3 regions of the Musicola paradisiaca NCPPB 2511 genome follow, and region 3 is predicted to be linked to each of the others. Evidence: predicted binding sites of a transcription regulator. Region 3 holds the regulator's gene; each other region holds the start of a gene.
The links. Region 3 encodes LexA, which represses DNA repair genes until DNA is damaged. Its sites were predicted from a motif close to TNCTGTATGTACATACAGNA; they were not measured.
Positions count from the first base shown of each region.

Region 1: the regulator LexA is predicted to act here: its motif matches at 2,681-2,700, upstream of uvrA (excinuclease ABC subunit UvrA).
Region 2: the regulator LexA is predicted to act here: its motif matches at 1,763-1,782, upstream of mutH (DNA mismatch repair endonuclease MutH).

Region 1 is NZ_CM001857.1:804,209-808,442, reverse strand. It holds gene uvrA (excinuclease ABC subunit UvrA) at 1-2,538, opposite strand, end outside; gene DPA2511_RS03720 (single-stranded DNA-binding protein) at 2,825-3,367, shown strand; gene DPA2511_RS03715 (reverse transcriptase domain-containing protein) at 3,981-4,234, shown strand, end outside.
Region 2 is NZ_CM001857.1:3,486,114-3,490,347, forward strand. It holds gene ptsP (phosphoenolpyruvate--protein phosphotransferase) at 1-786, opposite strand, end outside; gene rppH (RNA pyrophosphohydrolase) at 798-1,325, opposite strand; gene mutH (DNA mismatch repair endonuclease MutH) at 2,019-2,705, shown strand; gene DPA2511_RS15510 (TerC family protein) at 2,785-3,501, shown strand; gene DPA2511_RS15515 (YgdI/YgdR family lipoprotein) at 3,653-3,871, shown strand; gene DPA2511_RS15520 (NADP(H)-dependent aldo-keto reductase) at 4,002-4,234, shown strand, end outside.
Region 3 is NZ_CM001857.1:3,942,585-3,946,818, forward strand. It holds gene DPA2511_RS17410 (LysR family transcriptional regulator) at 1-50, opposite strand, end outside; gene DPA2511_RS17415 (pirin family protein) at 162-863, shown strand; gene zur (zinc uptake transcriptional repressor Zur) at 976-1,485, shown strand; gene lexA (transcriptional repressor LexA) at 1,636-2,247, opposite strand; gene DPA2511_RS17430 (diacylglycerol kinase) at 2,358-2,723, opposite strand; gene plsB (glycerol-3-phosphate 1-O-acyltransferase PlsB) at 2,852-4,234, shown strand, end outside.

The sequences.
Region 1 (4,234 bases), 1.5 Mb from region 3:
TTTCGACAACTCGCGCGCCAGCTTCACACGCTGGGCTTCGCCGCCGGACAACGTCGTCGCCGACTGCCCCAGGCGGATATAAGACAAACCGACGTCGATCAGCGTTTGCAACTTACGCGCCAGCGCCGGAATGGCGTCGAAGAATTCACGGGCTTCTTCGATCGTCATCTCCAGCACTTCATGGATGCTTTTGCCCTTGTATTTAATCTCCAGCGTTTCGCGGTTATAGCGTTTGCCTTTGCACTGGTCGCAGGGAACGTAAATATCCGGCAGAAAGTGCATTTCTACCTTAATCACGCCGTCGCCCTGACAAGCTTCACAACGGCCACCGCGCACGTTGAAGCTGAAACGACCGGGGTTGTAACCGCGACTGCGCGCTTCCGGCACCCCGGCGAACAGTTCACGAATCGGGGTGAAGACGCCGGTATAAGTGGCCGGATTAGAGCGCGGAGTGCGGCCGATCGGGCTTTGATCGATATCGATAACCTTGTCGAAATACTCCAGCCCCTGAATTTCCCGGTACGGCGCCGGTTCGTTCAATTCGCCGCCGTTAAGCTGCCGCTGGGCAATCGGGAACAGCGTATCGTTGATCAGCGTGGATTTTCCCGAACCGGAGACCCCGGTAATACAGGTGAACAAACCGACCGGCAGCGTTAGGGTCACGTCCTTCAGATTGTTGCCGCGTGCGCCAATCAGTTTCAGCACTTTGGTCGGATCCGCCGGGATGCGTTGCGGCGGAATATCGATTTTGCGTTGGCCGCTGAGAAACTGCCCGGTCAACGATGCAGGTTCTGCCATAATCTGTGCCGCAGTGCCCTCTGCAATCACCTGACCGCCGTGCACCCCGGCGCCAGGGCCGATATCGATGATGTGATCGGCGGCGCGAATCGCGTCTTCGTCGTGCTCCACCACAATCACCGTATTGCCGAGATCCCGCAAGTGGATCAGGGTATCCAACAGGCGTTCGTTATCGCGCTGGTGCAGGCCGATGGACGGTTCGTCCAGCACATACATGACACCGACCAACCCGGCGCCGATCTGGCTGGCCAGACGAATACGCTGCGCTTCGCCGCCGGACAGAGTCTCCGCCGAGCGGGACAACGACAGATAGTTCAGGCCGACGTTCACCAGGAACCGCAGACGATCGCCAATCTCTTTCAGCACTTTTTCCGCAATTTTCGCCCGTTGCCCGCTCAGCGTCATATTGCCGAAAAACGCCAGCGCGTGGCCGATGCTCATATCGGCAATCTGCGGCAATGTGGTCTGTTCAACGAACACATGGCGTGCTTCCTCGCGCAGACGGGTACCGTGACAGCTGGCGCACGGACGATTACTGATAAATTTCGCCAGTTCTTCGCGCACCGCGGCGGACTCGGTTTCCTTGTAGCGGCGCTCCATATTGTTCAGCACCCCTTCAAACGGATGACGGCGCACCGAAGTATCGCCGCGATCGTTGATGTACTTGAACTCAACGTTTTCCTTGCCGGAACCGTACAAGATCACCTTCTGGGTCGCCGGGCTGAGGCTGTCGTATGGTGCTTCCACGTCAAACTCGTAATGCTCCGCCAGCGAGCGCAGCATCTGAAAATAATAGAAATTACGGCGATCCCAGCCGCGAATAGCGCCTCCCGCCAGCGACAGTTCGCCATTCTGAATCACTCGCGCCGGGTCGAAGAACTGCTGCACACCCAGCCCGTCGCAGCTGGGGCAAGCCCCTGCCGGGTTGTTGAACGAAAACAGACGAGGCTCAAGTTCATGCATGCTGTAGCCGCACACCGGGCAGGCGAAATTGGCGGAAAACAGCAATTCCGGTACGGAATCGTCGTCCATGTCGGCCACAATCGCCGTACCGCCGGACAGTTCCAACGCGGTCTCGAACGATTCGGCCAGGCGCTGAGCCAGATCGTTGCGGACTTTGAAACGATCAATCACCACTTCGATCGTGTGTTTCTTTTGCAGCTCGAGTTTAGGCGGGTCGGACAGATCGCACACCTCGCCGTCGATACGGGCGCGGATATAGCCCTGCGTCGCCAGGTTTTCCAGCGTTTTGGTGTGCTCGCCCTTACGCTCTTTCACGATTGGCGCCAGCAGCATCAGGCGTTTGCCTTCCGGTTGCGACAGCACGCTATCCACCATCTGGCTGACCGTCTGGGCATCCAGCGGAATGTCATGTTCCGGGCAACGCGGCTCCCCCACGCGGGCGAACAGCAGACGCAGATAATCGTGAATTTCGGTAATGGTTCCGACGGTGGAACGCGGGTTGTGCGAGGTGGACTTTTGCTCGATGGAGATGGCGGGCGACAGCCCTTCGATATGGTCGACGTCCGGCTTTTCCATCAGCGACAGAAACTGGCGGGCGTAGGCGGACAGCGACTCCACATAGCGCCGTTGCCCTTCGGCATAAAGCGTATCAAACGCCAGCGACGACTTGCCGGAGCCGGATAGCCCGGTCACGACAATCAGTTTGTCGCGAGGAATGATCAGGTTGATATTTTTAAGATTATGGGTACGGGCACCACGAATTTCGATCTTATCCATTCACACATTTCCCGCAGTAGACGCTGTTTTTTCATCCCCTCGGCACGAGAGAAAAAGAGAAGCGTGCCATTGATAATGGCACGGCGCGGTCGCCGGTTGTGCCGGCGCGCAGCCAACAAGCGGACGATTATGGCACAAAAAAAACTGAATGAATATCCAGTATTCAATGCAACGATTGCAACAAAGGAAAAAAGCATGGAATCCGGCGCGCGGGTATTATCTGCCATACTGGCATGCTAGAATTTATCTCTTAAACTTGTGAAAAAGCGTTATCAGGAGACAAAGCATGGCCAGCAGAGGCGTAAACAAAGTCATACTTCTCGGGCACCTGGGGCAGGATCCCGAAGTCCGCTATATGCCGAACGGTGGTGCGGTTGCCAACATTACGCTGGCCACGTCTGAATCCTGGCGTGACAAGCAGACCGGCGAGCAGAAAGAAAAGACCGAATGGCACCGCGTCGTGCTGTTTGGCAAGTTAGCCGAAGTGGCGGGCGAATACCTGCGCAAAGGCTCTCAGGTTTATATCGAAGGCCAGTTGCAGACCCGTAAATGGCAGGATCAGTCCGGCCAGGATCGCTACACGACGGAAATCGTGGTCAACGTAGGCGGCACCATGCAGATGATCGGCGGTCGCGCCGGCGGTGCCGCGCCGGCTGGCGGCGGTATGGGTAACAATAATACTGGCGGCAACCCGCAGCAGGGCGGCTGGGGCCAGCCGCAACAGCCCGCAGCCTCTTTCAGCGGCGGTGCACAGGCGCCCCGTCCGCAAAGCGCCCCAATGCCGGGCAACGAGCCGCCGATGGACTTCGACGACGACATTCCGTTCTAAGTGCGCCGTTTTGCTTTGTAAATCAAGTGGTTAATTCAAATCATTGAGTTAATCATAGGCTGTTGGAGTGCCTATTGCAAGCCTGACTTATCCTTACCCAGTATGGGTTTGAACCTCGAAAGAGGGAGGGGAGTGTAGCATGTCAGGAAAAGGCTGGTTGCGGGGAAATAACCTACTTTGCGCCAGCCATTGCAAGTCCCATAGGGTTAAGCCTGATTGGTTGAATCATAGTTCATAGTGGGTTTCGGGATATCTATGGCTCACGGTTATTCAGGAGTCATACCAATATTTATAGTAATTATGTGTAGAAGGTTACTATATCCAACAATATTGGCACCTGCTCGGTGAGAGTGGTAATTGAACGTAAGTGGAACCTAAGTGGGATGCACCTTGACTACAAAGAAATACGGGATTACCTAAGTTGGTTAAGTCATTAACCAATACGGTAACGGAGACTCCGTAGTACCCAACGTAGCTCTGTAATGGAGTCGCAATTGGCTAACCAATCTGAAAAATATATATAAGTCGATAAGTAATTATCGGTGAAGTTATATTCGTAAGAGGGAAGGGAGTCAGTTGGATCTATACTAATAGAAGCGAGGTTCGATAGTCAGTGCTATCACAAAGAACACTCAATGCTCTAAGTGGTATAAACAAAGCCAGTACACAAGGCTATAAGATCAAGAAGCTGCACAAAATCATGTGTAGCAATAAAGATCTTTGGGCGCAGGCCTATGCCAATATTTATTCTAATCAGGGAGCCATGACGAGAGGAATAAATAATAATACGATGGATGAAATGAGCGTGGACAGGATTATTAATCTTATTCAGCTTATAAACTCAGATTCGTATAAACCCAAACCTTG
Region 2 (4,234 bases), 460 kb from region 3:
AATCTCCTGCAGCAACTCGCGTTTCAGCCGCGCATCATTCAACAGATGAATGTAGAAATCGAAGATAGCGGCGCTTTCTTTCTGCGCACTGGCGCTGAAACGCTTGCTAAAACGCCGAAATTCAACGCCCGCCTCGCCAATCGCCGCCAGTAGCCGGGCTCGTTCCCGATCGCTGTCCAGACTGGAGGCGGGAAAGACCAGTTCCAAAGAGGGTTGACTGCGATCCTGCCAGCCGGTGGCAATCGCTACGCCGGGCGCAGCAGGCAGCGCCTTGATGCGCGTCTGACGATATTGCCCAAACAGGGCTTTCATCTGTGATTGCGACAGGGTGGCGGCCATCTGGGTCGCCAGCGTCACCATGAAGGATTCTTCGTTTTTATCGAACTGACGGTGCTCACGCTGTTGCACCACCAGCACGCCCAACAACTGGCGTCGGTGGATAATCGGCACGCCGAGAAATGAACGGAAATGCTGCTCGCGCACGGCAGGAATGAACTTGAAACTGGGATGACGTTGAGCATCCGCTAGATTGATGGGCTCAGCGCGTTCCCCCACCAGCCCCACGATCCCCTGGCCAAACGCCAGGGTAATGGTGCGTCCGCGCGGTTTCTTCAGCCCGCGCGTCGCCATCAGGTAATAACACTGACGATCATGATCCGCCAGATAGATGGAACAGACTTCCGTATCCATCGCCAGGCAAATCTCGTTCACCAGAATCTCCAGCGCATCGCTCAGCCTGGCTGTTGCCGCAACCTTTTCAATGATTTCTCGCAGTCGCGTGAGCATGATGTGCCGAGCTATCCTCTTTTTCGTCGCGGGCCTGATGACATCCGGGCAGCCGTATTCTCCTGTAGCTGTATCACTGAGGTGACGAACTCCTTCATCACCTTCCGGTAAACATCACGCTTGAAAGACACCACCTGACGCACCGGGTACCAATAACTGACCCAGCGCCACCCATCGAACTCCGGCGTACCGCTGCTCTGCATATTGATGTCTGATTCGTTACACATTAACTGTAGCAGAAACCATTTTTGCTTCTGGCCGATACACACCGGTTTTGTATCCCAACGCACCAAACGTTTTGGCAATTTATAGCGCAGCCAGCTTCGGGTTGAAGCCAGAATACGAACATCCTTTTTCCGCAGCCCCACTTCTTCGAACAGTTCGCGGTACATAGCCTGTTCCGCGCTTTCTCCGGGATTAATCCCTCCCTGGGGAAACTGCCAGGAGTGCTGGCCATAACGACGGGCCCACAATACCTGACCCTGCCGATTACAAATTACGATACCAACATTCGGGCGGTAGCCATCATCATCGATCACCGGACTACCTCGATAAACTGAAAATGCAAGATGACTTGATTGTTTCACACTCCCGCAAAACGGTAAACTCCCGCTTCACATTGGGTTCTTTCTAATAAAATGACGTTAACCCACAGATAAAATCGAAGTTATAAACACGCTCAGGTAATCAGCGGCAGTTTATTCACTTTTTCTGTGGACATCTTTGTGCAGAACGTCATGAAAAAGTGAGTAAAACTCATCGCACACCACACAGCCCAAAAATGGACTAGAGAAAATAGTTATATTTTTTCAAACAATTAAACTACTTTTCCCCATATCACGCCTCTATACACAACAGCCTTGAACAGGATCTTTCTCAGAGTGGCGAAAGATCGCTCTACCTCAACTTTATCCACAAGTCAGTTGCGCAAACGAGCCAAAAAATCAACGAAACCAGCAAAAAAGCGTGACGTCAAGGCTGTAAATGGAAACAGTGCTCTCAAATTATCCCGGTTATCCCAAAAAACTGTGGATAACATGGTGTAAAATCCTGTTCATTCCCGGTGTCTTATCATGAACAACATGCCGGGCAAAAATCTTTCTCTCGCAACAAGAGAAGAAAAAAACCAGCATAATCATGCTATTATTATTTTTTTCATCGAGAATTAATAGGATCAGGGTTATCCCCGCCCGATACTGTTCCTTTTTTAATCACATCATGGCCCGGCATACATGAATATTCCAATGATCCACAATGACTCACCGCACAGCGAGCAGGCGTTGGCGCAACGCGCGCAAGCGCTGGCAGGCTACACGCTGGGGGAACTGGCGCGCATCGCACAATTACCGATCCCGCCGGATCTGCGCAGAGATAAGGGGTGGACGGGGATCTTGCTGGAGCGTTTTCTCGGCGCCAGCGCCGGCAGTAAACCGGAACAGGATTTCCCCGATATCGGCGTGGAGTTGAAAACCATCCCCGTGGACAGCGAAGGAAAACCGCTGGAAACCACGTTCGTGTGCGTAGCGCCGCTAACCGGCAACAGCGGCGTAACCTGGGAGAACAGCCATGTCCGCCACAAACTCGCGCGAGTGTTATGGATCCCGGTAGAAGGCGCCCGTTCAATTCCGCTGTCGCAACGCCATGTCGGTACGCCGCTTCTCTGGAGCCCCAGTCAGAAAGAAGAAGAGCAACTCCGTCAGGATTGGGAAGAACTGATGGATCTGATCGTATTAGGGAAAGTGGAAAGCATTACCGCGAGACACGGAGAGGTATTGCAATTGCGCCCCAAGGCCGCCAACAGCCGCATACTGACTGAAGCCATCGGCGAGCACGGCCAACCGATCATGACGCTGCCACGCGGTTTTTACCTGAAAAAAACCTTTACCGCGCCGTTACTAGCCCGCCACTTTCTGCTTTAATGCCCAACATCGGTTTTTTACCCGTATCCCCGGTTATGTATAATCGGCGTTTACTCTTCGTTTAAGGTACATGGATAGCATGTTCGCTTGGATCGTTGATCCCAACGCCTGGTTGGCGCTAGGGACTCTTACCATTCTGGAAATCGTTCTCGGCATCGACAACATCATCTTTCTGTCACTGGTTGTCGCCAAACTCCCTAAAGCGCAACAAAACAAAGCGCGACGTCTTGGGCTGTTGGGCGCCATGCTGATGCGTCTGGCGCTGCTGGCGTCGATTGCCTGGGTGATCAGGTTAACCAATCCGTTATTCACACTCTTTGGGCAGGATATTTCACTGCGGGATATGATTCTGTTTTTCGGTGGCCTATTCCTGATTTGGAAAGCCAGCCGTGAAATCCACGAAACCATAGAAGGCGGTACCGAAGAACATACCTCCCAGGTGCATTCATTCTTCGGCGCTATCCTGCAAATCATGCTGCTGGATATTATCTTCAGCCTGGATTCCGTCATCACCGCCGTTGGCCTGTCCGATCATCTGTTTATCATGATGGCGGCAGTGGTCATCGCTGTGGGTGTCATGATGTTTTCCGCCCGCCCGATCGGCGAATTCGTCGAGCGCCACCCGTCGGTAAAAATGCTGGCCTTGTCTTTTCTGATCCTGGTGGGCTTTACCCTGATTCTGGAAAGCGTCGGCATCCACGTACCGAAAGGCTACATCTACTTTGCCATGTTCTTCTCCATGTCGGTGGAAACACTCAATCTGCTGCGTGGGAAAAAATCAAAAGAAACAGTGTAATGGCTATCGGGGAACGGCTTTTAACCGTTTCCCGACATTTTTTACCTGTTCTACCGGATTTTGGCTTAAATCTTAATTCCTACTCGCAAAGGCTCTGCTAGACTGGCTCGCGTTTGTCAATTTTTTTGCGTGTACGATAGGTAGAACGCCCATGACTTCCCGATTCAGACTCTACTCCGCCTTTATATTGGCAACCCTGCTTACAGGCTGTTCCAGCCATTACGTCATCGCCACCAAAGAGGGGCAGATGCTATTGACCCAAGGGAAACCCGTGATCGATCCCGCGACAGGAATGCTCAGTTATACTGATGAAGAGGGTGTCAGGCATCAGATCAACACCAACAGCGTCTCTCAGGTGATGGAACGTTAAATGACGACGTCATAATGGCAGTCCCCCCACCGTATAAATACGCTTCCCCCCTTGCAATCGCTTGGTTATAGTCGGAAAAGAGGTGCGCGAGCGACCGCACCAGCCATCCCATGATAAAAAGGAAGCTGGCATGCAATATCACCGTATTCCACACAGCAGTTTAGAAGTCAGCGTATTGGGTCTGGGCACCATGACCTTTGGTGAACAAAATAGTGAAGCAGAAGCCCACGCCCAGTTGGATCACGCCGTTGCCGCTGGGGTCAACCTGATTGATACCGCAGAGATGTATCCCGTTGCGCCCCGTGCGGAAACTCAGGGGCTGACCGAAAGCTATATCGGCTCCTGGCTGAAGAGCCGTGGCGG
Region 3 (4,234 bases):
GCGTCCATAACCCGTAAAGCTTCTAATGTTAATGCTCGTTCTTTTGCCATTTCTCCACTCATTCAGGATTTTTGAATGTACCCACCAGATTAACTGGCTAACAATCCATCGTCCAGCCAATTACCATCTCAGCATTAACAATTCCAAGGGTCTGAAATACCATGATCATTAGCAGAGTTGCTGAACAGTGCGGCCAGGCTGACTATGGCTGGTTACAGGCTCGTTATACCTTTTCCTTCGGCCACTATTTCGATCCTGATTATCTCGGGTTTGCGTCATTACGCGTGCTGAACCAGGAAGTGTTGTCACCCAAAACCGCCTTTCAGCCGCGTACCTATCCACGTGTTGATATCCTGAATATTCTGTTGCAAGGGCGGGCCGAATACCGTGATAGCAACGGCGCCCACATCCGCGCCGATGCGGGCGACGTATTACTGTTGGCAACACAGCCGGGCATTAGCTATAGCGAGCACAACATCGACGACACAACCCCGTTGACTCGTCTTCAGTTATGGTTGGATGCGTGTCCGACGCGCGAGAATTCCCCCCTGCAGCGGCTGACGCTGCAAGCGTCTGGCAACCAGTTAATCGCCTCGCCGGAAGATACCCCAAACGCCCTTCACCTTCGCCAGCAGGTCTGGATTCACCATGTGGACATGAAAACCGGCGAGCAGCAGACCCTGCCATTGAAAGGTAATAGCGGTTATCTGCAATCCATCTACGGCAGCATCCGCGTTTGCGGTTGCGCCGATGCGAGCCGGAATTTGCACTGCGGAGATGGCGCATTCATCCAACAGGAAAAGAGTCTCACTTTACAGGCCGGCTCCGATACGCGAGCTTTACTGATCGACCTGGTCGCCTGACCTACCCAACACAAGCTAAGGCAAATAGGCGCTAAAGCGGCGCGTTTCAGTGTTTTTGCCCTGTCATGCTAAGATGGCCGCATGATCCCAAACAGGCTTCAGGGTTATTGCCATGGATTCCGTCAATCCGGACAAACTTGTCATTCAGGCCGAACAGCTTTGTCAGCAGCGCAACGTGCGTCTTACACCCCAGCGTCAGGAAGTGCTGCGTTTAATCGCACAGCAAACCGGCGCCATCAGTGCATATGACTTACTCGATCTCCTGCGTGCATCAGAGCCGCAAGCCAAGCCGCCCACAGTTTATCGCGCACTGGATTTCCTTCTTGAGCAAGGATTTATTCATCGTGTCGAGTCCAACAACAGCTATGTGCTGTGCCACCACTTTGAAGAACACAGCCATACTTCCGCGTTGTTCATCTGCGACCGGTGCGGACAAGTGACTGAACGCCAGACTGAAGGCGTGGAAGAAACGCTGCAGCAATTGGCGCAACAGTCAGGGTTCGTGATGCGGCACAGCGTTGTGGAAGCGCATGGTTTCTGCCGAGAATGCCAACAGGTGGAGTCCTGCGAACAGCGGGATAGTTGCAATCATGATCACAGCCTGATCGTGAAGAAGCGTTGAACATCGGGCAACCTACGAGGTTCAACATCGACCGTCACACATCAAAAGGGATTTTACAGGTCACGGCAGGCGCTCATCGGTAAAGGTAAACAAAAAGCGCCAGCCAGACTGTATAAGTAGCAGGAATCGGAATCAAACCGGCGAGAAAAATCAGCTCCAGTCGCCGTTACGAATTACGCCGACGGCCAAACCTTCAATCGAGAAATTCTGTTCACGCAAATCGACGACAATGGGCTCAAAATCCTTGTTCTCTGCCAGCAGCTGCACAATATTCCCCTGCTTTTTCAGTCTCTTGACCGTCACTTCATCTTCAATACGTGCAACGACGACCTGACCATTACGCACATCCTGGGTTTTGTGAACAGCTAACAAATCACCGTCAAGAATACCAATATCTTTCATCGACATACCGCTGACGCGCAGCAAAAAATCCGCGTTAGGCTTGAACATGGCGGGATCGACCTGGTAATGACATTCGATATGCTGTTGAGCCAGTAAGGGCTCGCCAGCAGCCACACGGCCAATCAATGGTAGCCCTTGATCTTCTTCTTCCATCAGCAACCGGATTCCACGAGATGCGCCGGTAACGATCTCTATGACACCTTTGCGCGCCAGCGCTTTAAGATGCTCTTCCGCTGCATTTGGCGAGCGAAAGCCGAGTTGACTTGCAATTTCAGCACGGGTCGGTGGCATCCCGGTCTGAGAGATATGATCGCGAATAAGATCATAGACCTGTTGTTGTCTGGTGGTTAATGCTTTCATCCCGCCCCCTGGTTGTTTATACAGTTTCGCTGTGAGTATATACAGGGATACCGGCAATGGGAACCCGGAAGAACGCTATTCCACGGAATTTTCTGCGAATATTCGAAGCCTCACGCAAAATGGCTCCACAGCAAGCTTCCCCACACGCTTGCGGCCAGCAAACAGGCGACAAACACCGCCGCCGAGCCAATATCCTTCGCCCTGCCGGACAATTCGTGATAGTCCATCCCGACACGATCCACAACCGCTTCTATCGCACTGTTGACAAGCTCAAACAACACAATCAACACCACCGAACCGATGAGCAACAACCGCTCAATCGTTGAAACCGGTAGCCAACACGCAATAATAATCGCGGCGAGAGTCAGTAGCGATTCTTGACGAAATGCCGCTTCGTGCAGCCATGCCTGTTTCAATCCTTGCAACGAGTACCCTGTTGCTTTAACGAGCCGGGTGAACCCCGTTGTTTTATTCATACTTGCTCCACCTGTAATTTGTGATTGAACGCAATTTTAACGTGCCCGCACGAACGTATCACCACAGATATCCTGTCGGGTTTCTGGTATCCTTTCGGCGCGTTGCTAACAGGAGGCTTCTGGTTGTTATGTCAGGTTGGCGTAGAATTTACTATAAATTACTGAATATTCCCCTTAAATTCCTGGTGAAGAGTAAAGTTATTCCCCAGGATCCCGTTGCTGAACAACAGTTGGATCCGTCCCGGCCGATTTTCTATGTGCTGCCCTACAACTCCAAAGCGGATTTACTGACTCTGCGCACCAAATGCCGCGAGCTCGGTTTGCCGGATCCGCTGCAGCCACTCCATATTGATGGCAAGACGTTGCCAAGTTACGTCTTTGTCAATGACGGCCCGCGCGTGTTCCATTACTACGTCCCGAAAGAGAAATCGATCAAGCTCTTTCATGACTACCTGGATCTGCACCGTAATAATCCGGATCTGGATATCCAGATGATTCCCGTGTCCGTCATGTTCGGACGCTCACCTGGCCGCGAAGGCCAGCAGAATCAGGAAACGCCACATTTACGATTGCTGAACGGCATCGAGAAATTTTTTGCCGTTTTGTGGCTGGGACGGGACAGTTTCGTGCGTTTCTCAACGCCGGTATCCCTGCGTTATATGGCCACAGAACATGGTACTGACAAGACCATCGCCCACAAGCTGGCTCGCGTAGCGCGGATGCATTTTTCCCGACTACGACTGGCAGCAGTCGGCCCCAGACTGCCCGCAAGGCAGGATCTGTTCAACAAACTGTTGTCGTCCAAAGCAATAGCTAAAGCCATCGATGATGAAGCGCGGGTAAAAAAGATTTCCCACGAGAAAGCGCAACAGAACGCGATTACCCTGCTGGAAGAAATCGCCGCCGATTTTTCTTACGAAGCGATTCGCCTTTCCGATCGCGTCCTGAGCTGGACCTGGAACCGGTTATATCAAGGGATTAACGTCCATAACGCCGAGCGGGTCCGCCAGCTGGCTCAGGACGGGCACGAACTGGTGTATGTTCCTTGTCATCGCAGCCATATGGATTACCTGCTGCTTTCCTATGTGCTTTATCACCAGGGGCTGGTGCCTCCGCACATCGCGGCGGGCATTAACTTGAACTTCTGGCCGGCCGGGCCGATTTTCCGCCGTCTCGGCGCTTTCTTCATCCGCCGAACCTTCAAAGGCAATAAGCTCTATTCCACGTTGTTCCGCGAATACCTGGGCGAACTGTTCACCCGCGGTTATTCCGTAGAGTATTTTGTCGAGGGCGGCCGTTCACGCACGGGGCGTTTGCTGGAACCTAAAACCGGCACGCTGGCGATGACGATTCAAGCCATGCTGCGTGGCGGAACCCGTCCCATAACACTGGTTCCTATCTACATTGGTTACGAACATGTGATGGAAGTGGGAACCTATGCCAAGGAATTGCGCGGCGCTACCAAAGAAAAAGAAGGGTTCATACAGATGGTGCGCGGCCTGAGTAAGCTG